DNA from 2 places in the Dactylosporangium sp. NPDC006015 genome. Region 2 is predicted to be linked to the other one. Evidence: riboswitches for the same ligand, from Rfam matches in the RefSeq annotation. Region 2 holds a riboswitch; the other holds the start of a gene.

Region 1 (15,215 bases), on a different contig from region 2:
CGCGGAGGCGTGCGGAGGGGACGCGGGCGATGTCCGTCGCGGTCGGGCAGCGCAGGCCCGTGATGGCGGCGACGTCGAACCCCGCCTCGGTGAAGAACCGGCCGACTTCGCGGTCGGCGATCGGCTGGTACGGCGAGAACACCGCGATCCGGTGGCAGCCGAGCTCCCGCAGGGCGGCGCGGCACGAGCCGGCGCCGGTGGTGACCGGGAGGCCGGTGCGGGCACGCAGGCGGTCCTCGAACGCGGCGTTGCCCTCCACGCCGCCCCAGAACGTCTCGGCGGACATGCCCATGACCATGCGGTCGGGCTCGGCGGTGAGGGCGTCGCGCACGGCGGTGTCGATGGAAGCGCGGATCTGGACCAGCAGCGCCTCGAAGCCGGCGTCGTCGCCCATCGCGGGGTTCGGGATGTGCATGGAGCCGGCGCGGAACGCCACCCCCGGCACCCGGGCGCTCCAGTAGTCGTGCTCGACGACGGTGTTGGTGCTGGGGACGATGATGCCGAAGACGGCGCGCGGCCCGACGGCGTTGGTCATGCGCTCAACTCCTGACAGACGACGGAGACCATGCGGTGTGCCCGCGCGCGGGCGGCGGGGCGGTCCAGCAGCAGCGCGTCGAGCAGGAGCGGCGAGACGATCGCGGCGACCGCGTCCTCGCGGTCCTTCACCGGGGCGCCCGCGGCGCGCAGCACGGTGTGGAACGGCGCCAGGAGGTCGGTGACGTACCGCTGGCGCAGCGGCACCGCCGCCGGGTCGGAGGCGGCGGCAACGACGAGGGCCTGCAGGAACGCGCCGACGGGCCGGTCGCGGAGCCGGTCGCACAGCTGGTCGACGGCGGCGTGCAGGTCCTGCGCCGGCTCGCCGGTCGGCGCGCCGGGCGGCAGCGGCGCGACGTCGATCAGCGCGGCGAGCACCGCGCCGGGCGTGGGCCAGTGCCGGTAGATGGTCGACCGGGACACGCCGGTGACCTGGTGCAGCCGCTGCGCGGTCAGCGCCGCCGCACCCTCGGCCAGCAGCAGCTCCAGGGCCGCGGTCAGCACGACGGTCTCGGTGTCGGAGGTGGGGCCGGCGGGTCGGCCAGGTCGGGTCACGAGCGTTGACGGTACACCTTGTACGCGAAACTATTAAGCGATACATTCCGCACCGGAAACTGCTGCCGAGCCTGGAGGCACCCATGCGCCCGCACGTGGAGATCGTCGACGAGCGTGACCTGATCTGGCACCTCGCCGAGTTCCAGCACGCCACCGGCACCGCCGAGCAGCGCAACCTCAGCTACGACGAGGAGGACGGGTCGGCCTCGCTGAAGGTCCGCTTCACCGGCGACTGGTCGCGGCCGGCCGGCGTACACGACGCGGACACCGAATGGTTCGTGCTGTCCGGCGAGGTCGTCATCGGCGACACCGTCCTCGGGCCGGAGGGCTACTGGACCGCGCCCGCCGGTGTGTGGACCCCGCCGGTCAAGGCGGCGGCCGGCACGGAGATCCTGCTGTTCCGCGAGTACGGCGACTGGCACTTCCACCCTGAGACCAAGGACCGTGAAACCGTGCGGCCCGACCAGAAGCTCGTCGTGCTCGACAGCGCCCGGATGCCGTGGATCGACGTCAAGGACGGCTCCCCGATGCGCTTCGACCTCGGCGGCACGCCGGTGCCGGGCCTGTTCATCAAGCTGCTGCACCGCGACGAGAAGACCGGCTTCTACACCCGGCTCATCAAGGCCAAGCCCGGCTGGCGGGAGGTGCCGCTCGCACACCACCCGTGCTCCGAGGAGGCGTACTGCCTCGACGGCGGCTTCGACTACAACTTCGGCAAGATGTGGCCCGGCACGTACTTCTGGCGCCCGCCGCTGATCCGCCACGGCGACTTCACCGCCGACGCCGAGGCCGGCTGCACGTGGATCGTGCGCTCCGACGCGGACCTCGTCGACTGGTATACCGACAACGCCCGCGTGCAGATGCACGGCGACGCCACCAACTGGGGCGAGGGCTTCCCGCACAGCGCCGCGCCGCGGTTCATCGAGCCGGTCCGCTCCCGCAGCATCGGCCGCTGGAGCGACCCCACGCACCAGTGACGCAGCCGACACCCGCTCCCGCGGCGGTGCGTATGTATGGTGATGAGTGCAGCTGGTTCGGCCGGTCCCCCGGGACCGGCCGTGGCAACAGGGAATCCGGTGCGAATCCGGGACTGCCCCGCAGCGGTGAGTGGGAACGACCGCCGTCATTGAGCACTGGGCCGCGAGGCCTGGGAAGCGACGGCCAGTAGGCGACCCTGGACGACATCCAGGGTCACGCCCGCGAGTCCGAAGACCTGCCAGCGCACCGCGCGCCGCCCGGCGTGCGGTGGTCGGAGGCCGCGCGGGACGGCCGACGCCATCGACCGGCCCACGCGGCGCGCCGCCGCGCGGCCGGTGGCGTCCCCCCGTGCCAGTCCGGCCGTCGTGACTGTGCACCGAGGGGACACATGAGCACCACATTCGGGCTGAGCACCGTGCTCGGCTACCCGCGCATCGGCGGGAACCGCGAGCTGAAGCGGGCCGTCGAGGCCTACTGGGCCGGCACCATCGACGAGGACACCCTGGAGCGCACGGCGGCGACGCTGCGCGCCGACGTGTGGCAGACGCTGCGCAACGCCCGCCTCGCGGCGATCCCGTCGAACACGTTCTCCTACTACGACCACGTCCTCGACACCGCCGTCGCGGTCGGGGCGACACCCACGCGGTTCACCGCGCTCGGGCTGTCGAAGCTCGACACGTACTTCGCCATGGCCCGCGGCGTGGACGCCGAGCCGGCGCTCGAACTGACGAAGTGGTTCGGCACCAACTACCACTACCTGGTGCCCGAGATCGGACCCGACACCGTCTTCGCCGCCGACCCGGCCAAGGCGCTGCGGGAGCACGCCGAGGCCCGCGCCCTGGGCCTCGAGACCCGGCCGGTGCTGGTCGGACCGGCCACGTTCCTGCTGCTGGCCAAGGGCGACGACCCGTTCGCCCGGCTCGACGACCTGGTCGGCGTCTACGCCGAGATCCTCGCCGCCCTCGCGGATGCGGGTGTCTCGTGGGTGCAGCTGGACGAGCCCGCCTACGCCACCGACCGCGGCCCGGACGAGATCGACGCGCTGCGCCGCGCCTACTCCCGGCTCGGCGCGCTCAGGGCCCGGCCGAAACTCTTCGTCGCCACGTACTTCGGCGAGATCGGCGACGCCCTGCCGGCCCTGCTGGACACGCCGGTCGAGGCGATCGGCCTCGATCTCGTCGCCGGCCCCGGCAACCTCGACCGGCTCGCGGCCGCCGGACCCCTGGGCGGCAGGACGATCGTCGCGGGGCTCGTCGACGGCCACAACGTCTGGCGCACCGACCTGCGCGCCGCGGTCGCCGCCGGGGCGGTCGTCGCCGGCCTGGCCGACCACGTGGCGGTGTCCACGTCCTGCTCGCTGCTGCACGTGCCGGTGGACCTGTCCGTCGAGACCCGCCTCGACCCGGGCCTGCACGAGCGGCTCGCGTTCGCGCGGCAGAAGGTCGACGAGGTCGTGCTCCTCGGCCGCGCGCTGCGCGACGGCACGGCCCACCTGCCCGCGCCGCTGCCCCCGCCCCCGGCGGCGTGGCGGCACGACGAGGTGCGCGCCCGGCTCGCCGCCCTCACCGCCGCCGACCGGCGGCGCGGCGACTCCACCGCCCGCGCCGCCCGCCAGCAGGAACTGCTCGGGCTGCCCGACCTGCCGACGACCACGATCGGCTCGTTTCCGCAGACCGCCGAGCTGCGCGGGGCCCGCGCCGCGCTGGCCGCCGGCACCCTCGACGACGAGGGCTACACCGCGCTGATGCGGGCCGAGGTCCGGCGGGTCGTCCGGCTGCAGGAGGACCTCGGCCTGGACGTGCTCGTGCACGGCGAGCCGGAGCGCAACGACATGGTGCAGTACTTCGCCGAGCAGCTGTCCGGGTTCGCCGCCACCGAGCACGGCTGGGTGCAGTCGTACGGCTCCCGCTGCGTCCGCCCGCCGATCCTGCACGGCGACGTGGCCCGCAGGGCGCCGATGACGGTCGGGTGGGCCACGTTCGCCCAGTCGCTGACCACCCGGCCCGTCAAGGGGATGCTCACCGGCCCGGTCACCGTCCTCGCATGGTCGTTCGTCCGCACTGACCAGCCGCTCGCCGCCACCGCCGACCAGGTCGCGCTCGCCCTGCGCGACGAGTGCCGGGACCTCGAGGCCGCCGGGATCCGGGTGATCCAGGTGGACGAGCCGGCGCTGCGCGAGACGCTGCCGCTGCGCCGGGCGGCGCAGGGGGCGTACCTGGACTGGGCGGTCGGCGCGTTCCGGCTCGCGACCAGCGGCGTCGCCGACGACACGCAGATCCACACCCACCTGTGCTACTCCGAGTTCGGCGACGTCATCACCGCGATCGACGCCCTCGACGCCGACGTCACCAGCATCGAGGCGTCCCGGTCGAAGATGGAGGTCCTCGGCGACCTCGCCGCCGCCGGGTACCGGCGCGGCGTCGGACCCGGGGTGTGGGACATCCACTCGCCGCGGGTGCCGTCGCGCGAGGAGATGGCCGAGGCACTGCGCCACGCGGTCGCGGCCGTCCCGGCCCGGCGGCTGTGGGTCAACCCCGACTGCGGCCTGAAGACCCGCGGCTACGCCGAGGTCGAGGCGTCCCTGCGGCATCTCGTCGCGGCCGCCGCCGAGGTCCGCGCCGGCTGATCTCTGGAGCCGTGGCACGTGCCGGCGCCTCACGTCGGGGTCGGCACGTGCCGTTGGCGTTTGCGGCCTGTGTACAGCGAAGCCCGGCGCGCTGCACGCCTGTCGTCCCCGGTTGGCGTCAGCACATGTTGACGATTTCCGCGTCGTCAGCTTATGCTGACGGTATGACCGTGATCGACGAGCTCGGTCGCGCCGCGCACGACAGCGACCACGACGTCGCACTGCGGGCCGTCGCCCGCCTGCGCCGCCTGACCGAGCAGCTGGAGGCCGAGCGGGTCGCCGCCGCCCGCCGGGACGGATGGTCGTGGCAGGACATCGCGCTGCGGCTCGGCGTCACCAAGCAGACCGTGCACCGCAAGCACCGCGGCACCGGCGACGACTGATGCGCCGCTGCCACCGTCGACCGCGAACGCCGGTCGCCGCCACTGATCGCCATCACCGATCGCATCGTCGTCGCGAGGAGGACTGATGTTCCGCGGTAGCCATCCCGACCTGTGCCGGACCGTGGGCTGCGCCGTGCTGCGGGCCCGCGAGCTCGGCCACCCCCGCACCGGCAGCGAGCACCTGCTGCTCGCGCTCACCACCGGCACCGACGAGGTCGCCGCGGTGCTCGCCCGGCACGGCGCGACCGAGCCCGCGATCCTCGACGCCGCGTGCCGGGCCGCGCCGCTGGGCGCCGGCGTCGCCGACGACCGCCAGGTCCTCGCGTCGCTCGGGCTCGACATCGACCGGCTCCTCGAGGGTGTCACCCCGACGGCCCTCGACCGGGTCACCTGGCGGGAGCCGCTGCTGCCCCTCGGCGCCGCGAAGGCGCGGCGGTGGTCCGCGCAGAAGCGGCCGCCGATGGGGCTCGACGCGCAGGCGGCCTTCGAGGCGTCGCTCCGGCTCGCCCTCGCCCGCCGCGAGCGGGACCACCGCACGGAGCATCTCGCGTTCGCGCTCACCGCGCTCGACCCCGGCGCCGCCTGGACGCTCGACACCGCCGGCGTGGACATCGCCGGGCTCCTCGCCGACCTCGGCCGGTCCTTCCCGCCGCCGCGGCGCAACCTGATCCTCCGCGCGGACCGCCGCCTGTGGCACCGTTCGCGCCACAACGACCTCGTCGCCCGGTACCAGCGAACCACCGGCCGCACGGCCACCTCACCCGGCGCCCTCCCCGCCGTCATTGCCGGCCAAACGATGTAACGACACGGTCCGGCCTCACTGCTTACAGGGTGAGGGCGGTGGCGGGTGGCCGGATGACGTTTGGGCAAATTGCCCCCTACGGGGAGGGGTTTCACTATGTCGATGCGCAAGGGCGCCAACCTGCCGGTACAGGCGCCGGCGGTCCGCGCGGTCGTGGGATGGCGGTCCGGCGCCGGCGTGCCCGACGCCGGCGGTTCGGCGCTGCTGCTGGTCAACGGCAAGGTCCGGGACGACAACGACTTCGTGTTCTACAACCAGCCGGCGCACCCGGCCGGGGCGGTCCGGCACGAGGGGAAGGCGACCGCGGGGAACCAGGTCACCGACACGGTGTTCGTGGACCTGGGCCGGGTGGAGCCGTCGATCGTCGCACCTGCGGCTCCCGCCGCGCCGGTGCGGTTGACGAAGGTGACACTGACCAGGCAGGCGCCGACGGTGTCGCTCACCAAGCAGGGCGGCCGGTCCGGGTCGCTGCGGGTCAACCTCAACTGGAGCATGCGCTCCCTCGGCAAGCGCGGCCTCTTCGGCAAGCAGAAGACCGCCCACCCGCCCGACCTGGACCTCGACCTGTGCTGCCTGTACGAACACGTCGACGGCCGCAAGGGCATCGTCCACCCGATCGGCGGCAGCTTCGGCGCGCTGGACCGCCCGCCGTACATCATGCTCAACGGCGACGACCGCACCGGCGCCAACGAGGCGGGCGAGAACCTCGTCATCAACCTCGACCACACCGACAAGTTCCGCCGGATTCTCATCTTCGCGAGCATCTACGCCGGCGCCACCTCGTTCGCCGGCTTCGACGCCGTCGCCACCCTCTTCCCCCAGCACGGCGCCCCGATCGAGATGCGCCTCGACGAGTGCACCGTCATGGCGCGGGCCGCCGCCCTGTTCCTCATCGAGAACATCAACGGCGAACTCGTCGTCCGCCGCGAGTCCCGCTACATCGTCCAGGCCCCCGGCCAGTACCGAAACGACGCCGTCGACGCCGCCTACAACTGGGGCATCAAGTGGGTGACCGTCCCGGGCAAGAGCTGACCACCCCGCCCCGCGACGACCGTCCGCAGCCGCCGCCGCAGCCGCCGCGAGCTCCCAGGCAACGCCGCCAGCCGCAGCACCTCGGCCTCGGTGAGCTCGTGCCGGCCCGCCAGCGTCAACGCCGCCACGTACGGCCGGACCTCCGCCGCCTCGAGCAGCCTTGCGACATGGTGCAGGACGCGCAGCAGCACGCCACGGTCGGCATTGGGATGCCCGGCGACAACGCGCAGCAGATCGTTGAACTGCCACCAGTCGTAGTCGCCGTCCAGCACGCGCACCAGCGTGCCGGCAGCGGCCTGCGGTCGCCGCGCCACCGCCATCCGGACGAACGAATACCCGCTACCCGCGAGCGCGTCGAGCCCGGCTTGGTCGAGCCGGAGGTCCTGCGCCGCCCGGAGGTAGTCCGCCGGAGACCGCGCCCCGGCGGGCAGCAGCGACTCGAGCTTCACCCAGCCATCGTCCCACCACGCCGTTGCGGAAGGCATGACCGCCGCTGGCTGCGGGGTCAATCGAAGCGGCACCGAGTCGGTCGTGACAGGCGTGGCACCGCCGGCTGCGGGGGTCAGCCGAAGCGACGCCGAGTCGGTCGCAGCAGGCGTGGCCGCCGCTGGCTGCGGGGTCAATCGAAGCGCTGCCAAGCCGCCGCGGCAGGCATGGCCGTCGCTGGCTGCGGGATCAACCGAAGCGGCGCCGAGCTCGGCGCGGCAGGCGTCCGCCGATGGCGTGAGTCGTTACGCGTCGGGTTCGGGTAATGCGCGGCGCAGGGCGTCGGCCGGGGTCAGGGTGCGGCCTTCGGCGTAGGCGTCGTCGAAGGCCGGGCGTCCCAGCGTGGTCGCGAGGTCGCGGTGCAGGTCCTCGTCGGCCGGCTTCGACGGGCGTAGGTGGGGGCCGGACGACTCGCGCTGGCGATACGCGGCGCCGAGCAGGATGGCGGCGGGCCGGGGCTGGTCCTGCGCGGCGGCGAGTGCGGCGAGTGCCTCGAGGGACTGCACGAGCACCACCGACTGGCCGGCGACCAGGACCGCCTCGGCGCAGCCCCGCAGCAGCTCGCCGGCGCGGGGCAGGTCGCCGGTGCGCCTGGCGTGCTCGCCGAGGACGAACAGCGCCCGTCCCGCGCAGCGGCGGTCGCCGAGCCTGCGCAGCGCCGGCAGCACGTCGTGCATGAGGTCGGCGGCGCGAGCGGTGGAGCCGCGGACGAACGCCCACTGGGCGAGGCCGACGTCGGCGTGGACGATGTCGGCCTCGCTGCCGGCGGCCTCGGCCATCGCCCGGCTCTGCGTCAGCCAGGCGTGGATGTCGTCGTCGGCGACGCCGGCCGCCATGGCCCGCTGCGCCATCATGAACAGGGTGTTGGCCGCATACACGTGGTCGCCGGCGTGGCGGAACAGGGTGACGCTGTCGCGGCCCCACTGCAGGGCCTCGCTCAGTGCCCGCGATGCCAGCACGAGACCTTGCATCGTGAGCGCCCGGTCCCACCCCCGGTCCTCGGGGAAACCGTCGAGGGCCTCGCGCAGCGCGGGGTGGCTCAGCTCCGGCCGGATCCAGGTCGAGCACATGCCGACCGCGCGGGCGGCGGTCGCCCGTGTCAGCGGGTCGTGGCCGGTGGCGAGCCGCCGCGCCCGCTCGGCGAGGTCGAAGGCGGTGCCGGCGTCGCTGGGGTGCAGCACGGCGCTGGCCGCGGCGAGCCCGGCGACCGCCGCCGGTGTCGCGGGCGGCTTGCCGGCGGCCAGGGTCCGCTGGATCCACTCCTGCGCCTCGCGGCGCTGCCCGGCCAGGTCCCAGAACCGTTCCAGGGCCGCGATCCAGCGCCAGGCCGACTCGGTGTCGCCGGTGTCCACACTGTACGAGAACGCGGCGCGCACATTCGGCTGCTCCGTCGAGACGCGCAGGAACCACGCCCGCTGCTCGGCGTGCCTGAGCCCCTCGGCGGCGCGCTCGCCGAAGGCGAGGAAGTGCGCGGCGTGGCGGCGGCGCGCGCCGGGTTCGGCGTCGCCGGCGCAGAGGCGCTCCGCGGCATAGGACCGGATCGTCTCCAGCAGCCGATACCGGCGCGGCTGCCCGCCGGCAGTGGACACGAGCGACTTGTCGACGAGCGCCGGCAGCACTCTGACCGCCGCCCGCGCGTCGCCGTGGACCGCCTGCACGGCGTCGAAGTCGAAGTCGGCGGGGAACGCGCCGAGCCGGTCGAACAGGGCGCGCTCGTCGGCGTCGAGCAGCTCGTAGCTCCAGTCGATGGCGCTGCGCAGGGTCCGGTGCCGCGGACCGGCGGTGCGGGCACCCGCGGAGAGCAGGTCGAAGCGCTGGTCGAGGTGCTCGACGAGCTCGGCCGGCCCGAACGTGCGCAGCCGCGACGCGGCCAGCTCGATCGCGAGCGGCAGGCCGTCGACCCGCCGGCAGAGGGCGGCGACGGCGGGGGCGACGCCGTCGGTCAGGGCGAACCCCGGCGCGGCGGTCGCGGCCCGGTCCACGAACAGCCGCACCGCCGCGCTGCCCGCGATGTCCGCCGCGTCCGGGGAGGCCGGCACATCGAGGGGGTCCACCTGGTAGGTGACCTCGCCGGGCACGCCGAGGGGCTCGCGGCTGGTGGCGAGGACTCGCAACGGCCCGCCGGCGCGCAGCAGCGTGGCGACGACGTCGGCGGCGGCCGCCACGACGTGCTCACAGTTGTCGACGAGCAGCAGACCCGGCAGGCCGGCGGCGGCGTCGCCGAGGATGTCGGTCAGGGACCAGCCCGGCTCCGGCACGACACCCAACGCCCGCGCGACGACGTCACCGACAAGATCCGGGGTGACCGGCGCCAGGTCCGCGAGCCACACCGCACCACCCACGCCACCCGCGCCACCCGCACCACCCGCGCGACCCGCGCCACCCGCGCCACCCGCACCGCCCACGCCACCCGCACCGCCCACGCCAGCCGCGCCGCCCACGCCGCCCGCGTCGGCCGTGACGCCCGTGGCGACACGGAACGCCAGCCGGGTCTTGCCGACCCCACCCGGCCCGGTCAGCGTGACGAGCCGGTGCTCGCGCAGCAGCACCCCGACCTCGCCGGCCTCCCGGTCCCGGCCGACGAGGCTGGTCAGCGGCGCGGGCAGGGCCGGCGTGGAGCGGGCCGGACGGCGCAGCGCGGCACCGGCCTCGACCAGCGCCGCCCGGTCGGCGACGCCGAGCTTGCGCAGCAGCGCCGCGACGTGGCTCTCCACGGTCCGCACCGACAGGTGCAGCCGCTCGGCGATCTCCCGGTTGCGCAGCCGCTCCCCGACCGCGCGCAGCACCTCCGCCTCGCGATCGGTGACGCCGGCCGCCCGGCCCTGCCCCTCGACGCTCATGCCCGCATTCTCCCCGGCAGGTCTGACAAAAACTCCGTAGGAGGTTCCGTGCAACGTACGGATGACCCGGCGGGGCCCATCGGCGAAGCTGATGCGGTCAGTACACCACCGGACAGGAGCAGCATGGACACCGCAGGCTTTCTCGCGACCCCCGAGCCGACCGCCGAGGCGCAGCGCCTATTCGACGACGACGTCGCCGAGCTCGGGTACGTGATGAACAACTCGCGCCTGTGGGCGTACCAGCCGGAGACGCTGTCGGGGCTGTTCGAGCTGCTCCGGAACGCGAACGCCGGCGACCGGCTCAGCCTGCGGCAGCGCGGCATCCTCGTCACCGCCTGCGCGTCGGCGTTCGGCGACTCGTACTGCGCGCTCGCCTGGGGCGGCAAGCTGGCCGGGCTCAGCGAACCGGAGACCGCCGCCGGGGTGCTCACCGGCAGCGACGCCGGCCTGAGCTCCGAGGAGCGGGCGATGGCCGGCTGGGCCCGCAAGGTCGCCCGCGACCCGAACGGCACCACCGAGGCGGACGTCCAGGTGCTGCGCGACGCCGGCTTCAGCGACCCGCAGATCTTCACGATGACGGTGTTCGTGGCGCTGCGGCTGGCGTTCTCGACGGTCAACGACGCGCTCGGCGCCCGCCCGGACCAGGCGCTGCACGCCTCGACCCCGGCCGCCGTGCGCGACGCGGTGACCTTCGGCCGTCCCGTCGCCTCGTAACGGGCGCAGTCATGGCCTCGACGCGCGACGACTCCAGCCGCAACGGCGTGGACGTCACCGCCCTCTCCGCCACCGCCGACGCGGTCCGGGGCAACCCGGCCGCGGCCGCGTTCCAGTTCCGGGCCCACAACGAGTGGATCAGCGGCACCCACAACCGCGGCACGATCCACGACTACTCCGGCGGCGGCGAGGAGCGCACGCACGAGCGCACGTTCCAGTTCGACGCCGACCACCCGGCCGTCCTCGCCGGCCGCGACAACGGCCCGGCCGGCCCGGAGCTCGTCCTGCACGCGCTCGCGTCCTGCCTCACCGCCGGCCTGGCGACCGCCGCCGCGGCCCGCGGCATCCGCCTCACCGAGGTCCGCTCGACCGTCACCGGCGACCTCGACCTCAACGGCGTCCTCGGCCTCGACCCGGCCGTCCGCAACGGCTTCGGCCAGATCACCGTCCGCTTCACCGTCACGGGCGACGCCCCCGCCGACCAGCTGCGCGACCTGGTCGAGCACTCCCGGGCCCGCTCGGCCGTCCTCGACGTCCTCACCAACGTGGTCCCGGTCACGATCGAGGTCGCAACCGTTTGAACCGGCCAACGCGTCCACTCAGCCACAGAGGCCCCACACCGACAGGAACCCCCCACATGTGCGCATCACCGTTGGTCCCGGACGCGACGCCCCGCCACTGGGCAGGCCCGTCCTGACGCCGGTAAGGACATAAGCTCTGCGGCGTGTACTTCGTGCGCCGGTGGCGGGACGAGTCGCCGCTCAGCAAGCAGGTGATCAGGGTCGCGGACGCGACGGTGCTGGAGTGGTTCCGGCGCGGCTGGGACCAGGAGGACCCGGACGGCTGGGTCGGCGACGAGCTCGACGGCGGGGTCTACGGGCTCGAGTCCATCTTCGCGGAGGCGCGGGAGCTGCACCTGCCCCGCCCCGACACAATCGACGAGCTCCGCGGGCTGCTCGACGAGCACCTCTGGGTCGAGGGCGACGACGACGGCACCTTCATCCGGCTCGACGAGCACACGTTGCGGGTGCGCACCGACGACGACGAGGTCGACCTGGCCTACTACTTCATCGAGGACGTGGCCGCGGCGCCGGACCGGGTCGCGTTCCTGCTGTGGGACGGGTGGCCGCTGCCCGCGGGAGCGTCGGACGGGGCCTTCGACCACGACGTGCCGGTGCAGACCGTGCGGCCCGCGGGTGCCGGACCGGACTGCGTCTACTCGGTCCGCACCTGCTGGCAGCACCCTGGCACCGGGACGAACCTTGACCTGGCGGGCGCGGTGGCGTTCCCCGGGCTGACGCTGCCGGAGCTCGCCGGGCACCTGCGCGACGCCGCCGATCCGGAGGCACTGGGCTGGCCGCACGACGCGCGGCTGCTGCGCGCCCTCGTCGGGCCGCAGGACGGCGACATCGGGCCGGCGATGGAGCGGTTCGCGCGGCTCGGCGGCTACGACCCCGAGCCGGCCGGGATCGACACCGTGGCGGAGCACGACCTGATCCACCAGCGGGTGCTCAAGGACCTGACGGCCGAGCCGCTCGCCGGGACGCGGGTCAGCCTGGAGCCGCACATCGCGCAGGTCGCCCGGCACATCGACAGCTTCTTCGGCTTCGACCAGTGGTTCGTCTTCGACACCCGCTGGGCGGCGGCGCACCCCGACCTGGCCCGCTCGCTGCTGCGGTACGCCGCCCACTGGGACCCGTTCGACGGATGAAGTCGGATAGCGACGGATAGCGACGGATAAAGGCGGCGGTCAGGCGACCCAGGAGGGCACGATCTGGGCGAGCCTGGCCGGGTCGGTCAGCGTCGAGATCCTGGTGACGACGCCGCTGGTGACGGTGAAGGCCATGACCGTCACCGGGCGGCCGCCGACCGTGACCAGGACGCCGGGAACGCCGTCGATGAGCGCGGGATGGACCACGGCGTCGGGGCGGGCGAACGTCGTGGCCTGGGTGGCGACGGCGGTAGCGCCGCGGATGAGAGTGCCGGCCGCGCGCAGCTCGATGTCGGGGGCGAGGACGGTCAGGAGCGCGGCGACGTCGCCCCGCCCGGCGGCGGCGAGGAACGCGTCGATGACCTGACGGGCGGCGGCCTGGTCGGCGGCTGAGGGGCGGCCGAGACGCACGCGGGACCGGGCGCGGCTGGCGAGCATCTTCGTGGCGGCGGTGCTGCGCCCGAGGACGCCGGCGATCGCGTCGAACGGCACCTCGAACACGTCGTGCAGCACGAACGACACCCGCTCCGCCGGCGTGAGCGCGTCCATCACGACGTACAGCGCGAGACCCACCGACTCGGCGAGCAGCACTTCCCGCGAGGGGTCCGCGTCGTCGGAGAGGGAGCCGACGAGCAGCTCCAGCGGCTCTTCGCCGCGCCGGCCACGGACCCGCAACGTGTCCAGGCAGATCCGCGAGGTGACCGTGGTGAGCCAGCCGCGCAGGTCGTCGATGCCTTCGGACCCGGTCCGGGCCAGCCGCAACCACGCCTCCTGCACGGCGTCGTCCGCGTCGGCGTGGCTGCCGAGGATGCGGTACGCGACGGCGTGCAGATACGGACGGTGAGCATCGAACTCGTCGGTCACGGCGTTCCCCCAATGCGGTGTCACCATCACGACGTCCACGGGACCGCAAAGGTAACGCGTTACCTTCCGGCCGCGGCGGACGTCGCAATGGCATGACGACACCACGAATCCAGAACACCGCGACCCAGCCCGACATCACCGCCGCGATCCAGCACCTGTACAAGCAGGTGTACGCGGGAGGCGTACCGCGGCAGACGCTCGAACTGGTGCACCTGCGGGCGAGCCAGATCAACGGCTGCAGCGCCTGCGTGGACGCCGGGGGTGTGAGCGGCGCCAAGGCCGGCATCGGCACCGACAAGCTGCTCGCCGTCGCCGCCTGGTACGAGCACCCGACGTTCGACGACGCCGAACGGGCCGCGCTCGCGCTCACCGAGGCCGCGACCCGGCTCGCCGACCGGCCGGGCGCGGTCACCGACGAGATCTGGGCCGAGGCCGCGAAGCACTACGACGAGCGGCAGCTGGGCGCGCTCGTGCTGATGGTCGCGGTCACGAACTTCTTCAACCGCATCAACACCACCCTTCGGGTGCCCGCGGGCACCCGTTGGGAGTGACGGCGGGTCACACGTCGCGCGACGGCTCCGGCTCGGGCTGCTGCTCGTGCCGGGGCCCGGCGACCAGCTCGCCGGCGACCGCCTCGGCGTCCTCGATGTCGGCCTCGACCTGCGGCTGGCTGACCCACAGGGCGCGCATCTGCTGCTGCATGAACGAGGTGAGGCGCGACCGGTACTCGTGGTCGAAGCGCTCCAGGGCCTCGATCTGCTGCTGCAGGGCCTGCCGCTTGGCGGTCAGGCCACCGACGACGTCCTCGTAGATCTGCTCGGCGCGCTGCTTGATCTCGTGGGCGCTGGCGCGGGCCTGCTGGATGATCTTGTCCGAGCGGTCCTGCGCCTCGGCCAGGACGTCGGAGGCGTTCTGCTCCGTCTCGGCGGCGAACTGCTCCGCCGACTGGGCGATGCTGTCGGCCTGCGCCCGCGCGTCGGCGATGATCTTCTCGGCCTCGGCGCGCAGCGCGTCGGCGCGCGCCTGGGCCTTCTGCACGATCTGCCCGGCCTCGGCGTGGGCGCCGGCGCGGATCTGCTCCGCCTCGCGCTTCGCGCCGTCGAGGTGCTCCTCGGCGGTGCGCTGCGCCATCGTCAGCACCTGCAGCGCCTGGTGCTGGGCGTTGATGGAGTTCATGTCGGGGCGGGGCGCCTGCTGCTCCGCGGTGTTGTTCAGCTGCGCGTGACCGTTCGCGAGCCGATCGTCAAACGGTCGCATCCCGTGCTGCGTCATGGTCCCTGCCCTCCTCGATGGCGATTCCGCACTCCGGCCGCGAACCGGCCGCGAGCGGGGGCGGGTGCAGAATGCCACGCGGACAGTACCCGAGATGCCGCCGGAAGTCAGCACCCGCGGCTACCGACGGTTGCCGCCGCCTCCGGTACCGTTGACCCGATCATCGGGGAGTGTGCATGCGGTATCTCGCGCTCGGCGCGCTCGAGGTCCTGGCCGCCGACGGGGAGCGCCTCGACCTCGGCAGCCAGCGGCAGCGCACGGTGCTGGCCGCGTTGCTGCTGGACGCCGACAAGGCCGTGCGGCTCGAGCGGCTCGTCGAGGCGCTCTACGGCGAGGAGCCGCCGTCGACGGCACGGGTGCAGGTGCAGATCTGCGTGTCAGCGCTGCGGCGCCTGCTCGCTACGCACGGTGACCCTGA
Region 2 (15,215 bases):
CGCCGTCGGCCCGCGAATCCACATCGCCGGCCAACCCGTCGTGGGCCCGCAAAGCCACCGTCGGCGGCTAACCCCGTCGGCGGCGGCTGACCCGTCGTCGGTCGCTTCCTGGTTCATGAACAACCCCCTATTGGCTGGAGGCCCATAGGACGATGGCGCCGGGGTGCGTGGTCTGACGGGGTTCCACGAACTCCGTGGTCGGGTGTAGTGAGAGACAGTGATCCGCCCAGGTGAAGACGCCGCGGACCGGGCGGCAGCCGGAGGCACCCTCGGTGTTACCGATCATCGGCCAGCCCTGGTCACGCAGGGCTGCTGCGGTGAGGGTCATGACCTCCGGGTTCGGCGCGCCGTGGCGGCTCCATACCTCGTACAGGCGCAGGCACGGGACGTGGACGCCGAGGCAGCTGGGGGCGAGCTGGTGGACGTTCAGCTCGTCGGGCAGCGACAAGAAGTCGGCGTCGCGGACCCCCGTCCTCGGTGGGCCGCCTGACGGATTGAGCGGGATGACGAAGAACGAGAGCTGATAGCAGCAGGTGAGGAATACCGCCGCGGTCGCGAGCATCGGGATCGCCAGCAGGCGCCACCAGCCGGGGACCCGCATGCGCATGCCGGGGAGCATCGCACAACATCGAGCACCACATGCGGCGGCGAAGATGTCTCCGGGGCTTGGCGACACCTCACCTGGCGAGGTGTCGCCAAGCCCCGGAGACGAGCGAGACAGCCCTTAAGCCGTCGCTGCCTAACCGTCGCTGGGTTAGCCGTCGCTGGCTAAGGCGTCGGCGGCCAGCTAACCGGCAGGCTCGTCGTCGGCAGGCGGACTGCCGGCGCCGACCCCGTCGCTGACTGCGTCGCGCGTCAGGCCGCGCGCCCGCTACGTCGCCCGCGCCTGCTACGTCGCCCGCGCCCGTTGGGTCGTCCTCGCTGGCGGCGGTTCCTGAACCACTCCCGAGCCGCGGACTCGTCGGCCGGCGACTCGTTGAGGAGACCGATGCCCGTGACGTGTTCCGACCCTCACACGGTAACACCGGCCACCAAATCGTAGTTTCGGCGCGGAGCGGGCTCACTACGCATCGTAGTACGTGGTCGTGGTGTTGGCGAATCGTAGGTCAGCAGCCCTTGATGCGGGAGGCGCAGCGGTCGGCGGCGGCGTTTGCGAGGGTTGTGACCATGCCGGCGGGGGTGGTGCCGACGGTCATGTCGTTGAGCCACAGCACGAACTCGCCGCGGCGGACGGCGACGATGTCGGCGGTGACCGCGATGCCGAAGTCGGTGTCGCCGGTCATGCGTACCCCGAAGGCGCTCTGGCCGAGTGTCGGCGGCACCTCGGTGGGCGCGAGCGTGAAGCGGACCGTGATCCCGGCGAGCTCCTGGCTGAACGACTTGCACGTGGTGACCGCGGCGGCGAGCCGGTCCATCGCCGTCGCGGCGCCGCCGGTCGGGAAGTGCACGAGCGCGTGCGTCAGGTACGGGCCGACGGCGCCCTTGCTGTACGTGACGGCGGCGGCCGTCGTGCCGTCGCCGGTCACCGGGTCCAGCGAGGGGCAGCCGGGAAAGTTGCCGCCGAGCGTGACCGCGCCGTTGTCGTTGGTGGCCGCGGCGATCGGCACGAACCCGTCGGGCAGGTCCGCCGCGGTCAGCAGCGCGGGCCGAAGATCCTCCGAAGCGGCAGCCGAAGCCGAAACTGAAGGAGACGAAGCCGAAGGAGACGAAGGCGAAGGAGACGAAGGCGCCGAACCCGACGAAGGCGAAACCGCCGGAGGCACAGCCGGAGACGGGGAAGCCGCAGGGGGAACAGGAACGAGTGCGGTGGCGGGCGCGGAGAGTGCCGGGGCACCGGTCACCGCGAGGGCGGCCAGAGCGCCCACCAGCCTGTGAACCATCCTCATCAACCCGACGCTACGGACGCCAAACCGCATATATGCGGTTTTACCCGATATTTACGCCACTAGGGCCGAGCAACAACGACCTCACGCCCCGAGCTGGCCGAACGTCGTGTCCGCCTCGTCGTCGATCAGGAACCCGGGCCCCAGACGCCTGGCGACCGCACGTGCGTCCACCGACATCCACCGCTGCATGCTCACATGCGCCGGGTCCGCGATGTGGTACCGGCAGCTGCCGCCCCACCAGCCCGGCTCATACGACACGACGTCGACGAGCCGCCCCGAGAACGGGAACCTCGCCCGCACCTGCTGCGGGATCGTGCAGCCGTAGTCCTCGAAGTACGGCTGCACGGTCAGCATCGCCAGCAGCCGCCCGCCGTCCTCCCGCCAGGCCCGTAACCGTCCGGTGTGCTGGTGCGTGCCGTTCTGCCGGGTCTGCTCCCGATAGTTCCAGAACGCTTCATCGTGTACGAGTTGCGACGCCGCCATGCGTGCATTGTGTCGATGTGACATCTGTCTATCGCCCGTCGTTGGACACCGTTGGACAACTCGCTGCGCGGCGGCCGCCGGGTGCTAGCGTCCGCACGATGACGACGCCACCGTACGCCGGCACGCCCGCGGTCAGCTTCACCAGCGGCGGCGAGCGCCTCGCCGGCGTCCTGCACCTGCCCGCCGGGGACGGTCCGCACCCGGTCGTCGTGCTCCTGCACGGCTTCCCGGGCAACGAGCGCAACTTCGACCTCGCGCAGGCGCTGCGCCGGGCGGGCTACGCGGCGCTCGTCTTCCACTACCGCGGCTCGTGGGGCATGGGCGGCGACTACTCGTGGCGGCACGTCCTGGAGGACTCCGCCGCGGTCGTGGCCGCCGTCCGCGAGGAGGCGTTCGCGGCCACGCACCGCCTGGATCCGTCGCGGGTCGCGGTCGCCGGCCACAGCCTCGGCGGGTTCGCGGCGCTGATGACCGCCGCCGCCGACCCCGCCGTCCGCGCGACCGTGTCCGTCGCCGGGTTCGACGTCGGCACCGCGGCGCAGCTGTGCGCGGATCCGGTGGTGCGGGCCGAGTGCGTGGAGGCGCTCGGCAGCGACCTGCTTCCGCTGCGCGGCACCAGCGGCGAGGCCCTCGTGCGCGAGATGACCGCCGCCGGTCCCGCCTGGCGCCTGGCCGGCCTCGCCCCCGCGTTCGAGGGCCGCCCGGTCCTGCTGATCGGCACCGGCCGCGACCCCGTCACCCCGCACGAGGTGCACCATGTGCCGCTGGTTCGCGCGTACGAGCAGCGGCCGCACATCCTCCTCGAGCACACGCTCTTCCCGACCGACCACGCGCTCTCCGACCACCGCCTGGAGCTCGCCGGCACCGTCACCGCCTTCCTCGACCGCCACCTCGCCCCGCCGGCCCGATGACAGTCGTTGCGCGAACGCCGTCAGCAAGGCCAGCCGCGTGGCGTGAAGCCGTCGCGACGCCGGTCGCGTGGCGTGAAAGGCCGTCAGCAAGACCGGTCGCGTGGCGTGAAGCTATGAGCGGGGCCGGTCGACGGTGAGGACGAGCTTGCCGGTGGTGCGGCGGGCGAGCAGGTCCTCGTGGGCGCGGCGGGCGTCCTGCAGCGGGTACGCGGGCCCCACCTGCGGCCGCAGGACCCCGGACGCGGTCAGGCCCAGCAGCTGCCCGAGGGGCCCGGCGAACGCGTCCGGGCGGGTGAGGACGGGGCGCAGCCAGAAGCCCGCGACGGCGACGCTGCGGTCGGCGAGGAGCGAAGGGTCGACGGGCGGGCGGCCGAGGCGGGACGAGTCGCCGTAGGTGACCAGCCGGCCGAGCGGCGCGAGGACCTCCAGCGCGGCCGTGAACGCGGGCCCGCCGGTCGACTCCAGCACGACGTCGACCGGTGCGCCGCCGTTGGCGGCCAGGACTCGGGCCGGGTAGCCGCCGGGGTCGCTGTCGACGGCCGTGTCGGCGCCGAGGGACACGGCGAGGTCGCGCTTCGCGGGGCTGGACGCGGCGGCGATGATCCGGCCCGCGCCGAGGTGCCGGGCCAGCTGCACCGCGAGGGTGCCGACGCCGCCGGCGGCGGCGTTGACGACGACCGTCTCGCCGGGGCGCAGGGCGGCGCTGCCGTGCAGCAGGTGCCACGCGGTGAGGCCCTGCACCAGCAGCGCGAGCGCGGCGCCGTCGGCGACGGCGTCCGGCACGTCCACGGCGTCCACAGTGGACACGACGGCGCGCTCCGCGTAGCCGCCGCCGGCGAAGGTGAGCGCCGCGACCCTCCTGCCGCCGGTGGTGCGCCCCACGACCTCGGTGCCGGGGATGAACGGCAGGGTCTGGCCGCCGCTGTACGTGCCGAGCGTGCGATACGTGTCGGCGTAGTTGACGCCGGCGGCGCTGACGTCGACGAGCAGCTGGCCGGGGCCGGGCTCCGGGTCGGGGACATCGGTGAGCGAGAGGACCTCGGGGCCGCCGAAGCGGTCGCAGCGGATGGCGCGCATGCGTCCAACCCTACGAGGCCGTGATCAGCTCCAGGACCCGCCGCCACGCGTCGGCGGCGGGCTCCGGGCGGTACGTGGGAGGACCGGGCAGCAGGAAGGCGTGCGGCGTGTCCGGGTAGACGACGACCTCGTGCCGCACGCCCGAGTCGCGCAGCGCGGCGGCGACGGTGGCGACGTCCCCGGGTGGCACGACGTGGTCGGCGCCGCCGACGAGGAACAGCAGGCGGCCCGTGATGGCGGGGGTCAGCGTCACCGTCGGCTCGGGGCGGCTCATCGGGATCTGGGTGCCGGTGAGCCAGCCCGGGTAGAGCACCGCGGCCGCCGCCAGCCCGAGCCGCGCGGCGGCGAGATAGGCGGCGTGCCCGCCGACGCTCAGCCCGACCATGCTGACGCCGGCGGGGTCGCCGCCGAGGACGTCGACCGCCGCCGCGACGTCGGCGACGACCTCGTCCCGGTCGAGGCCGTGCAGCAGCTCGAAGCCGCGGGCCCGCCCCTCGTCGTCCTGCGGGAGCTCGACGCCGGGTGCGCTGCGGTGGTACAGGTCGGGCACGGCGACCAGGCAGCCCTCGGCGGCGAGCCGGTCGGCGAACGCGCGGACCGCCGCGTCGATCCCGAAGAGCTGATGGCCGACGACGACCCGGTGCTGCGGACCGGTCGACGCCGGCCGGGCGATGTACACGCCGGCCACGCTAGCCATCGCCCATCCACAGCGACCAATAGCGAGGCCGATGCCGGCGATCAGTCCTCGGATGGCACCCGCGACGGGCGTCCGGCCGCGACGGGCGACGGGCCGGGCCCGTCCCGGCGGCGGTCTCGGCGGCGGTCTCGGCGGCGGTCTCGGTCGAGGGCGGCGAAGAGCAGGCCGAGCGCGGCGAGTCCCAGGCACAGCGCCGCACCGTGGGCCATCGCGGCGGTGTGACCGCCGGGCGCGGCCGCCGTCGCCAGGAAGATGCCGCTGACGGCCGCGATGCTGACGCTCGCGGCGAGCCGCTGCGACAGCTGCAGCAGCGCGGCGCTGAGCCCGTTGGCGCCCGGCGGCGCGTGGGACAGGGTCAGCGCCTGGTTCGGCGAGTTGACGAAGCCGCCCGCCGCCCCCGTCACGAACTGCCCCACCGCGAGGGCCCACACCACCTGCCCCTCCGGAAGGAGCTCGACCGAGGCGATCGAGGCCGCGATGCCGGCCACCGCGACGCCGAGCGCGACCGTGGTCCCCCGCCGCCGCAGCCCCGAGGCGAGCGCCGACGTCAGTGTGAAGCCGACCGCGCTCGGCAGTGCGATCGCCGCGGCGGCGAGCGGCTGGTGGTGCAGGCCGTCCTGCAGGTACAGCGACAGCACCAGGTTGAGGGCGAGGGTGGCGCCGAAGTAGCACATGGCCACGAGCACGCCGAGGACGTAGCCCCGGTTGCGGGTCAGCGCCGGCAGCAGGATCGCGGTGCGGCCGAGCGCGGTCCACCGGCGCTCCCACGCGAGGAACGCCACCAGCCCCGCGCCGGCGGCGAGCAGCCACCACGCGCCGCCGCCGGTGCCGGCGAGCGGCAGCAGCGCGGCGAGGGTGGTGCCGCCGAGCAGCAGCAGGCCGCCGAGGTCGAGGTCGCCGGTGTGGCCCGCGGGCCGGCCGGGGGGCAGGAAGCGCAGCGCGAGGGGGATCGTCACGACCGCGAACGGCAGGTTCGCCACCAGGACGAGCCGCCAGCCGGACCCGGGTCCGGCCGCCTGCAGCACCGCCCCGCCGAGCAGCGGCCCCAGCATGCCGGCGACCCCGCCGACGAAGGCGTAGGCCCCGAGCGCGCGGGCGCGGGCACGCCCGCGGAACAGGTCCTGGAACAGCCCGATGATCTGCGGGTTGACGGTGCCGGCGCCGAAGCCCTGCACGAGCCTGGCCGCGGCGACGACCCAGCCGTGCCGGGCGGTGGCGGCCGCGATCGCACCCGCGGCGAACACGGTGAGGCCGCCGACGAAGAGCAGCCGCCTGCCGTACAGGTCGCCGAGCCGCCCCGCGGGCACCAGCGCCAGCCCGAACGTCAGCGAGTACCCGGCGAGGATCCACTGCAGCGACGCGGTGCCGGCGTGCAGCGAGCCACGCAGCGCGGGCACGACCACGTTCAGCACCGACTGGTCCAGCAGCGTGGTGAACCCGGCGCCGAGGCAGACCGCGACGACCCACCGCGCCCTGACCCCTTCCACCGGGCGATCGTATACCTGCTTTTCCGATCGGAAATAGGGTTATGAACGTCACCCCGTAGAGTGCGCGGCGTGGAGCTGTGCGGCGTCCTGCTCGACCTCGACGGCACCCTGCTCGACCACGAGGCCGCCGTCGGCGCGGCCCTCCTGCGCTGGCTGCCCACGATCGGGGTCGAGCCGGACGCCGGCACCCGGACCCTGTGGGCGACGGTCCAGGAGCGGCACCTCGAGGCGTGGCGGGCCGGGCTGGTCACGTTCCAGCAGCAGCGCCGCGGCAGGCTCCGCGACTTCCTCGCCGCGCTCGGCACCCCCTGCGAGGACGACGGGCGGCTCGACACCCTCTTCTCCGGCTTTCTGCTGATGTACGAGCAGTCGTGGGCCGCCTACCCCGACGCCCGCCCGGCGCTGGCGGCGATCCGGCGGGCGGGACTGCACACGGCCGTCCTCACCAACGGCATCGAGGAGCAGCAGACCGCCAAGCTCGCCCGCATCGGCCTGCGCGACCTCGCCGGCCCCGTCTACACCGCCGAGACCCTCGGCCTGTTCAAGCCCGACCCCGCCGTCTTCACCGAGGCGTGCCGCCGCTGGGGCCTCGCCCCGGAGACCGTCGTGAGCGTCGGCGACCGCCACGACCTGGACGTCCTCCCGGCCCGCGCCGCCGGCCTGCACGCCGTCCACCTCGACCGCCCCGGCACCGCCCCACCCGGCGAGGCGCACCGGATCGGCTCACTGCGCGACCTGCCCGCCCTCCTGCTCCCCCACTGAGCCGCCGGAACCGCCGCACCGCCAAGCCGGAAGCGGCGGCCGTGAAGCCGGGCGGAGCGGGCGGCGTCAGGGGGTGCGGAAGCCGGCGCGGTACGAGTGCGGCGGGATGCCGACCTGGCGGCGGAAGTGCGGGCGCAGGGCGACGCCGTCGGTGAAGCCGCACGCGCGGGCGACCGCGTCGATGTCCAGGTCGGTGGTGGTCAGGACGTGCTGGGCGCGCAGGACACGCTGCTGGAGCAGCCAGCGCAGCGGGGACGAGCCGGTCTCCTCGCGGAAGCGGCGGTCGAACGTGCGGCGGCTCAGGTGGGCGGTGGCGGCGAGGCGGTCGACGTCCAGGGTCGGGTCGTCGAGGCGCTCCAGGGCGAAGCGCATCGCGTCGCCCACGGCGTCGCCGTCGCGCAGCCGCGGGACCGGGCGCTCGATGAACTGGGCCTGCCCGCCGGCCCGGTGCGGGGCGACGACGAGGGCGCGGGCGGCCGCGTTGGCGAGCGCCGGGCCGTGGTCGCGGCGCAGCAGGTGCAGGCAGGCGTCGAGGCCCGCGGCGCTGCCGGCGCTGGTGACGACCAGGCCCTCGTCGACATACAGCACGTCCTCGACGACGTCGACCGCGGGGAAGCGGGACGCGAACTCGGGCAGGTGCCGCCAGTGCGTCGTGGCGCGGCGGCCGTCGAGCAGGCCGGCCTCGGCGAGCACGAACGCGCCCAGGCACAGCCCGACCACGGTGGCGCCCTCGTCGTGCGCGCGGCGGAGCCGGTCGAGGATGCCGGGCGCGACCGGCGCGCCGCCGGGCACCCGCCAGCCGGGCACGACGACGACGCCGGCGGTGTCGAGGTCGTCGAGGTCGTGCGGGGCGGTGAGGGCGATGCCGGCCGTCGTCGTCAGCGGGCCGGGGTGCTCCCCCGCGGTCCGCACGTCGAAGGCGGCCGCGACGCCGAACACCCGGGGTGCCACGGCGACCTCCAGCATCGGCGCGCCGTCGCCGATGAGCACCCCGACCGTCGTCGCCGAGCGCGTCATGGCTTGATCGTATCGGAGGATGGCGTTCCAGCCACTGCCGGCGCGCGCCGGGACCGGCGAAGGTGAAGCCCATGACGATGCAGTTCCAGCGGTTCGGCGGCCCGACGGTGGTGTTCGGCGTCGGTGGCGTCACGTTCATCACCGACCCCACGTTCGACCCGCCCGGGCAGTACCCGCTCGGCAGCCGCGTGCTGACCAAGACCGAGCCCGCCACCGGCACCCCCGACGACGCCGGCGCCGTCGACGTCGTGCTGCTCTCGCACGACCAGCACCCTGACAACCTCGACACCCTCGGTCGTGCGTTCGCGGCGTCGGTACCGGTGGTGCTCAGCACCCCGGCGGCGGCCGCCCGCCTGGGCGGCCAGGTCACCGGCCTGGAGCCGTGGTCCCACACCGACCTGCCCCGGCCCGGCGGCGACGGCTACGTGCGGGTCACCGCCGTCCCCGCGCAGCACGGCCCCGATGGCACCGAACACCTCACCGGCCCGGTCACCGGGTTCGTCCTGCACGGCGACGGCCTGCCGACCGTCTACGTCAGCGGCGACAACGCGTCGCTGGACGTCGTCGCCGCCGTCGCGGAGCGCTTCCCGTCCGTCGACGTGGCGATCCTGTTCGGCGGCCGGGCCCGCACCGCGCTGCTCGGCGACGCCGACCTCACCCTCGGCGCGGCCGGGATGCTGGCGGCGGCCAGGCTCCTGGACGCGAAGACCGTGGTGCCGGTCCACGTCGACAGCTGGGCCCACTTCACCGAGGGCATCGCCGACGTCCGCGCCGCGTTCGAAACCGCGGGCAGCGCACACCTGCTGCGATAACCACGGGACCGCCACGGGACCGCGGGCGCCGCGCACCCGCCGCGGTAGCCGCGCGCCGGCCGGGGTAACCGGCAGGGGTGCTCATCGCCCACCTCAGCGACCTCCACCTCGGCGCGCAGCCGCCCGACCGGTTCGACCGCGTCATCGCGTACATCGGCAGCCTCCGCGAACCGGTGGACGCCGTGCTCGTCACCGGCGACGTCGCCGACCACGGACTCGACGCCGAATACGCCGCGTTCGGCCGGCTCCGGACGCTCGGTGTGCCCGTCCTCGCGGTGCCCGGCAACCACGACGACCCGGCCGCCTTCCGGACCGACCGCGCCGAGACTGTGGCGGGGGTGCTGTTCGCGCTGTGCGACTCGTCGGTGCCCGGGCACGCCGAGGGCTGGCTCGACGACGACACCCTCCGGTGGCTCGACGGCACCCTCGCGGCGGCGACGGGCACGCCCGCGCTCGTGTGCTGCCATCATCCGCCGGTACCGGTGGGCAAGCCCGCGGCGGACCAGGTCCGCCAGCTCGGCGCCGGGCGGCTCGCCGAGGTCCTCCGCCGCCACCCGGACGTGCTCGCCGTCCTGTGCGGGCATGTCCACAGCGCCGCCGTCGGCACGTTCGCGGGCGTGCCCGTGCTCGCCGCGCCGGGCGTCGAGTCGACGATGGTGCTGCCGTGGGAGCCCGAGGACCGGCCCGAGCCGCCGCCGGCGCTCGCGTTCCACCTCGTCGAGGACGGCCGGCTCACCACTCACTACCGGCTCTGCGTGCCCTGAGCCCTGACGGTCCGCGAATGCCGCGGACTGAGCCCCTGCGGTCCGCGAATGCCGCGGACTGAGCCCCTGCGGTCCGCGAATGCCGCGGCCCGGCCGGGCCGCCGCGTATGCTGCCGGACGGCACGAACTGAAGCGAGGTGCCCCGGGCGACCGGGGAGAATCGGGAAGCCGGTATGAATCCGGCACGGGCCCGCCGCGGTGATCGGGGAGCTGCCGTCCATGCGCACCAGCGGTGCGCGGTCACTGGCCTCAGGGCTGGGAAGGCGGACGGTGCAGGCGTTGATCCGAGAGTCCGAAGACCGGCCTCGCGGTCACCGGCCGTCCGTGACGGGCGGCCACGAGCAGCGGGAGCCTGCCCTGATGAGCACCGACCTGTACGACGTCGTGCACCGCCGCCGCGACGTGCGCGGCCAGTTCACCGGCGCGCCGATCCCCGCCGACGTCCTCGACCGCGTGCTGGGCGCCGCCCACGCCGCGCCGAGCGTCGGCCTGTCCCAGCCGTGGGACTTCGTCCTCGTCCGCGACCCCGCCCTGCGCGGCGCCTTCCACGACCACGTCCGCACCGAACGCGACACGTTCGCCGCGACGCTCGACGCCGACCGGGCCGCGGCCTTCGCCCGCATCAAGATCGACGGGGTGCTGGAGTCGACCCTGTCCGTGGTCGTCACGTACGACCCCGGGCGGGGCGGCCCGGCGGTCCTCGGCCGGCACGCGATCGCCGACGCCGGCCTCTACTCCGTCTGCCTCGCCATCCAGAACCTGTGGCTGGCCGCGACCGCGGAGGGGCTCGGCGTCGGCTGGGTGTCGTTCTACCGCGAGCCGTTCGTCCGTGAGCTGCTGGGCGTCCCGGCCGGCATCCGCCCGGTCGCCTGGCTGTGCCTGGGCCCGGTGACCCACCTGGAATCCGTCCCCGACCTGGAGCGGCACGGCTGGCGCCGCCGGGCCCCGCTCGCCGACGCCGTGCACCACGACCGCTGGTAGCCGGCGCCGCGCGGGGCGGGCACGGCGCCGGGCGGGACCGGAGCCGGGGCGGGGCTCAGAGCAGCGCGGCGAGCTGCTGGCAGGTCGGGCGGGCCTCCAGGTGCAGGCGGGCGACGTTGAGCCCGTCGCTGCCGAGCACCGCGAGCAGCGTGCTGCCGTCCACGGCGTACACGGTGAAGTAGCCGCCGTCGTTGCGCATGGTCGCGTCCCGGAACGGTGACTGCCCCAGCACCAGCGCCACCTGCCGGCCCAGGCCGAACGTCGTCGCCGCCAGCGCGGCCGCGTCGTGCGGCTCGGTGCCTCCGCCGGCGTCGTACGCGCCCAGGTCATAGGTGACCAGCAGGCCGTCGACGCCGGCGAGCACGCTGCCGCGGACCCCCGGCACGCGCAGGCGCAGGTCCGCCATCGCGGCGCGCACCGGGGACAGGGCGGCGTCGAGCGGCTCGGGCCGCGCGCCGAACTGCGGCGACTGCAGCTGACCGACGCCGCCCCCGGGCTCGAGGCCCTCCCTGCGCGGCAGGCCGTCCTCGTCGGGGGCGCCGCCGAAGAAGCCGGACGTCACAGTTCGAGGCCCTCCTCGATCGCGCGCAGCTGGTGGCGGGCCAGCGCGAGGTTGGCGCGCGCCTTCGCGAGCGCGACGTACAGGAACAGCCCGTGACCGTTGCGGGAGTGCAGCGGCCGGATGATGTGGTACTGGCTTTCGAGCGTGATGAGGATGTCCTCGATCGGCTCGCCGAGACCGAGCATCTCGATGGTGCGCAGCTTCGCCCGCACGACGTCGGTGTTGCCGGCCGCGGCCACCGTGATGTCGAAGTCGGCGCCGCCGCCGAGGGTGCCCAGCGTCATGCCGCTGGTGTAGTCGACGAGCGCGACCGCGAACGCCCCCTCGATGTTCATCGCGCTCTTCAGCGCGACATCCAGGTTGTTGCTCAAATCCGTGCCTCCTGAGCTGGTGCGGGTGCCGCGGCCAGCCTCGCACGAAGCGATCTTTCGCTGCACCCTTCGACGCAGCTTTTAGCCAGACGGCTCATAGCCGGCTGGCTTCTCAACCGATCCACCGGTCACTGCCGGTGAGCGCACGCAACTCATAAACAGTTTTGACGGCGCAGATCGTCGCCGTCTGTTCACCGGGGTGACCTTCGCCGGTCGCGTCCTCCTACCTTCTGCTCCAGCCCTCCGGGGTCGGCGTCAACCGGACCCGGCCACGGAGCTGGCATCCCTCGGAGGAGGTCTCACCGTGTTCCACCGAATTACGGCGGCCGGCGTCGCGCTCGTGGCGGGGCTGGCCGGTGCCTTCGCGGCGGCCGCGCCGGCGGCGGCCGTCGCGCAGGGCGCGATCCTGTACGCGGACAGTCCCGACGCGGTGGCAGGCCGCTACATCGTCACGCTGAAGGACGGCTCCACCGCGATCGCCACCCAGGCCCAGCGGCTCACCGGCAGGTTCGGCGGGCAGACCCGGCACGTGTTCGACAGCGTGCAGCGGGGCTTCTCGGCGAACATGTCCGTGCAGCAGGCGCAGCGGCTGGCCGCAGACCCGGCCGTCGCGTCGGTCGAGGCGGTCCAGCGCATCACCGTCCTCGACACCCAGAACAACCCGCCGAACTGGGGCGACGACCGCATCGACCAGCGGAGCCTGCCCCTGAACCAGGCGTTCACCTACCCGGCCGGCCCCGGGCAGGGCGTCACCGTGTACGTGCTGGACACCGGCCTCAACGCGAGCCACACCGAGTTCAGCGGCCGGGTGAAGCAGGGCACCGACATCGTCGACGGGGACAGCAACCCCGCCGACTGCCACGGCCACGGCACGCACGTCGCGGGCACCGCCGTCGGCACCACCTACGGCATCGCGAAGAAGGCGAACCTCGTCTCGGTCCGCGTCCTGAACTGCCAGGGCTCCGGCACCAACGACGACCTGATCGCGGGCATCAACTGGGTGCGCACCAACGCCCAGAAGCCGGCGGTCGCGAACTACTCGATCGGCTGCGGCAGCCGGTGCAGCAGCCAGGCCATGGACAGCGCCGTGTCGAGCCTGATCAGCTCGGGCGTCCAGTTCGTGCAGGCGGCCGGCAACAACGGCGACGACGCCTGCTACTACAGCCCGCAGGGGGTCGGCGCGGCGATCACCGTCGGCAACAGCAACAGCTCCGACGCCCGCAACAGCACCAGCAACTACGGCTCGTGCCTGGACCTGTTCGCGCCGGGGACGAGCATCGTGTCGGCGTCGTACTCCAGCAACACCGGCAGCGCGACGATGACGGGCACCTCGATGGCGTCGCCGCACGTGGCCGGCGCCGCCGCGCTGTACCTGGGCGCGAACCCGAACGCGACGCCGGCGCAGGTCCGCGACGCGCTCGTGAACAACGGCACCACCGGGAAGATCACCAGCGCCGGGAGCGGCTCGCCCAACGTGCTGCTGTACACGGCGTTCATCGGCGGCGGCACGCCGACCGACCCGGCCGTGACCAACCCGGGCAACAAGAGCTCCGTCGTCGGCCAGCAGGTCGACGTTCAGGTCCAGGGCAGCGGCGGCACCACGCCGTACACCTGGAGCGCGTCCGGCCTCCCGGCCGGGCTGTCCATCGGCGCGTCGACCGGTCGGATCACCGGCAGCGCGACGACGGCGGGCACCTCGAACGTCACGGTGACCCTGAAGGACGCGGCGAACAAGACCGCGTCGGCCCAGTTCACCTGGACGGTCACCACCGGTGGCGGCGGCTGCACACCCTCGCAGCCCGTCGGCAACGGTGGCTTCGAGAGCGGCACGTCGCCGTGGACCGCGACCGCGAACGTGATCGGCACGTGGTCGCAGTACCCGGCGCGCAGCGGCACCCGCAACGCGTGGCTCAACGGCGGCGGGCAGGTGCAGACCGACACGGTCTCGCAGCCCGTGGCGGTCCCGTCCGGCTGCACGACCGTGCAGCTGCGCTTCTGGATCCGCATCACCACCGCGGAGACCGAGAACCTGGTCTACGACAGGCTGACCGTCACCCTCGGCAGCACCACCGTGGCCACGTACACGAACCTGGACAAGACCAACGGGTACGTGGAGAAGGTCATCGACGCGAGCGCGTTCGCGGGGCAGACGGTCACGCTGAAGTTCAACGGCGTCGAGGACTGGTCGCTGCAGACCAGTTTCGTCCTCGACGACGTGTCGATCAGCGCCTCCTGATAGCCGGCCGGGCGCCCGCCGACATCGGGCGCCCGGTCACCGTCCGGGGGTGGGAGTGATCAACGAGGCTCACTCCCACTCCCATCGCATGCCGACGATGCCGGGGGGTACGTCGGACGCGACGACGTGGGCGCCGTGGGTCGAGCCGATCCACGTCTCCCACACGCCCTGGTCCGGCGCGTTGAGCGCGCGGCGTTCGAACCGCCGGCAGCGCGCCGGCACCGCGTCGTGGTCGAACTGCACCTGCAGCACGTACTCGGTGACCGGGGTCGAGAAGCCCCGGTAGTAGTTGTCGGTCGCGGAGAGCGAGTCGCTGCGGTACTGGTACTCCAGCACCACCGTCTCCCCCTGCGCCAGCATCCGGTCGAAGATGATCTCCGCTGCGACGAGCCCGCCGGCGTCGGACCGGACCCGGCCGATGCGGCAGTTGCGGATCGCGCTGATGGTCACCTTCGCGGCCGGGTCGTCGGTGAGGAAGACCGCGACGGTGCGGGAGACCCGGTCGATGTTGGCCCGCAGCACCTGCCGGCAGGTCAGGCCCAGCTCCTGCCGCTGGGCCCCGACGACGTACAGGTCGTGCAGACTCAGCCTGGTCAGCTCGTGGTACATCCACCGGTCGAGCTCGCCGACCATCTTCGCCACGCTGATGCCGTCGCTGAACAGCCGGTCGACGTCGATGGTGCCCGGCGGCTGGCTCAGCCAGCGCCCCCGCGGGCGGCGCGGCCCGAGCTGCACGATCAGCGACTCCTCGGGCAGCGCCAGGATCTGCTCGAGCAGCCGGACGGCCTTGAGCGACTCGGGCCGCTCGGGGCGGCTGCGCCCCCGCCGCCAGTAGCTCAGCGTGGTGATGCTGACGCTGACGCCCTTGCTGGCGAGCTGCTGCTGGATCTCGTCGAGGCGGATGCCACGGTCCTCGATGGCGAGGTGCAGCGCCGCGGAGAACGGGCCGGTGCGCAGCGCGTGCGCGAGGTCACGACCCGGGCCCTTCTCCATGCCCGGTGAGTATCTACCCCTTGAGCACTTTTTCCAATGCCGTCGCGACCGTGCGCGCCTCGGCCGCGGTCATCCTGCTGGTGAAGTGCGCCTCGATGCCGGCGAGGTAGGTCGGCGCGGCGGCCCGCAGCCTGGCCCGGCCCGCGGCCGTGATCCGCGCGAACGCCGAGCGCCCG

Evidence for each region. A riboswitch is a leader RNA that binds a small molecule or an ion and turns the genes downstream of it on or off. The one in region 2 is predicted to bind cobalamin.
Region 1: another riboswitch for cobalamin. It lies ahead of metE (5-methyltetrahydropteroyltriglutamate--homocysteine S-methyltransferase); the one in region 2 lies ahead of bluB (5,6-dimethylbenzimidazole synthase).

What each region holds. Positions count from the first base shown of each region.
Region 1 covers NZ_JBEXUD010000015.1:118,508-133,722, forward strand. Annotated here, with positions in the region: gene ABZ321_RS26640 (arylmalonate decarboxylase) at 1-535, opposite strand, end outside; gene ABZ321_RS26645 (TetR/AcrR family transcriptional regulator C-terminal ligand-binding domain-containing protein) at 532-1,089, opposite strand; gene ABZ321_RS26650 (DUF4437 domain-containing protein) at 1,173-2,066, shown strand; cobalamin riboswitch at 2,103-2,325, shown strand; gene metE (5-methyltetrahydropteroyltriglutamate--homocysteine S-methyltransferase) at 2,456-4,693, shown strand; gene ABZ321_RS26660 (helix-turn-helix domain-containing protein) at 4,858-5,076, shown strand; gene ABZ321_RS26665 (Clp protease N-terminal domain-containing protein) at 5,162-5,878, shown strand; gene ABZ321_RS26670 (TerD family protein) at 5,975-6,910, shown strand; gene ABZ321_RS26675 (hypothetical protein) at 6,865-7,359, opposite strand; gene ABZ321_RS26680 (LuxR C-terminal-related transcriptional regulator) at 7,642-10,236, opposite strand; gene ABZ321_RS26685 (hypothetical protein) at 10,360-10,950, shown strand; gene ABZ321_RS26690 (OsmC family protein) at 10,962-11,531, shown strand; gene ABZ321_RS26695 (hypothetical protein) at 11,675-12,661, shown strand; gene ABZ321_RS26700 (sigma-70 family RNA polymerase sigma factor) at 12,701-13,525, opposite strand; gene ABZ321_RS26705 (carboxymuconolactone decarboxylase family protein) at 13,618-14,076, shown strand; gene ABZ321_RS26710 (hypothetical protein) at 14,084-14,782, opposite strand; gene ABZ321_RS26715 (BTAD domain-containing putative transcriptional regulator) at 14,974-15,215, shown strand, end outside.
Region 2 covers NZ_JBEXUD010000019.1:1,124-16,338, reverse strand. Annotated here, with positions in the region: gene ABZ321_RS30220 (hypothetical protein) at 128-607, opposite strand; gene ABZ321_RS30215 (hypothetical protein) at 1,107-1,607, opposite strand; gene ABZ321_RS30210 (hypothetical protein) at 1,968-2,369, opposite strand; gene ABZ321_RS30205 (alpha/beta fold hydrolase) at 2,468-3,280, shown strand; gene ABZ321_RS30200 (zinc-binding dehydrogenase) at 3,392-4,357, opposite strand; gene ABZ321_RS30195 (dienelactone hydrolase family protein) at 4,368-5,054, opposite strand; gene ABZ321_RS30190 (MFS transporter) at 5,096-6,541, opposite strand; gene ABZ321_RS30185 (HAD family hydrolase) at 6,611-7,303, shown strand; gene ABZ321_RS30180 (helix-turn-helix domain-containing protein) at 7,370-8,320, opposite strand; gene ABZ321_RS30175 (MBL fold metallo-hydrolase) at 8,392-9,132, shown strand; gene ABZ321_RS30170 (metallophosphoesterase) at 9,210-9,896, shown strand; cobalamin riboswitch at 10,015-10,219, shown strand; gene bluB (5,6-dimethylbenzimidazole synthase) at 10,257-10,877, shown strand; gene ABZ321_RS30160 (roadblock/LC7 domain-containing protein) at 10,933-11,439, opposite strand; gene ABZ321_RS30155 (hypothetical protein) at 11,436-11,774, opposite strand; gene ABZ321_RS30150 (S8 family serine peptidase) at 12,115-14,046, shown strand; gene ABZ321_RS30145 (hypothetical protein) at 14,116-15,039, opposite strand; gene ABZ321_RS30140 (helix-turn-helix domain-containing protein) at 15,053-15,215, opposite strand, start outside.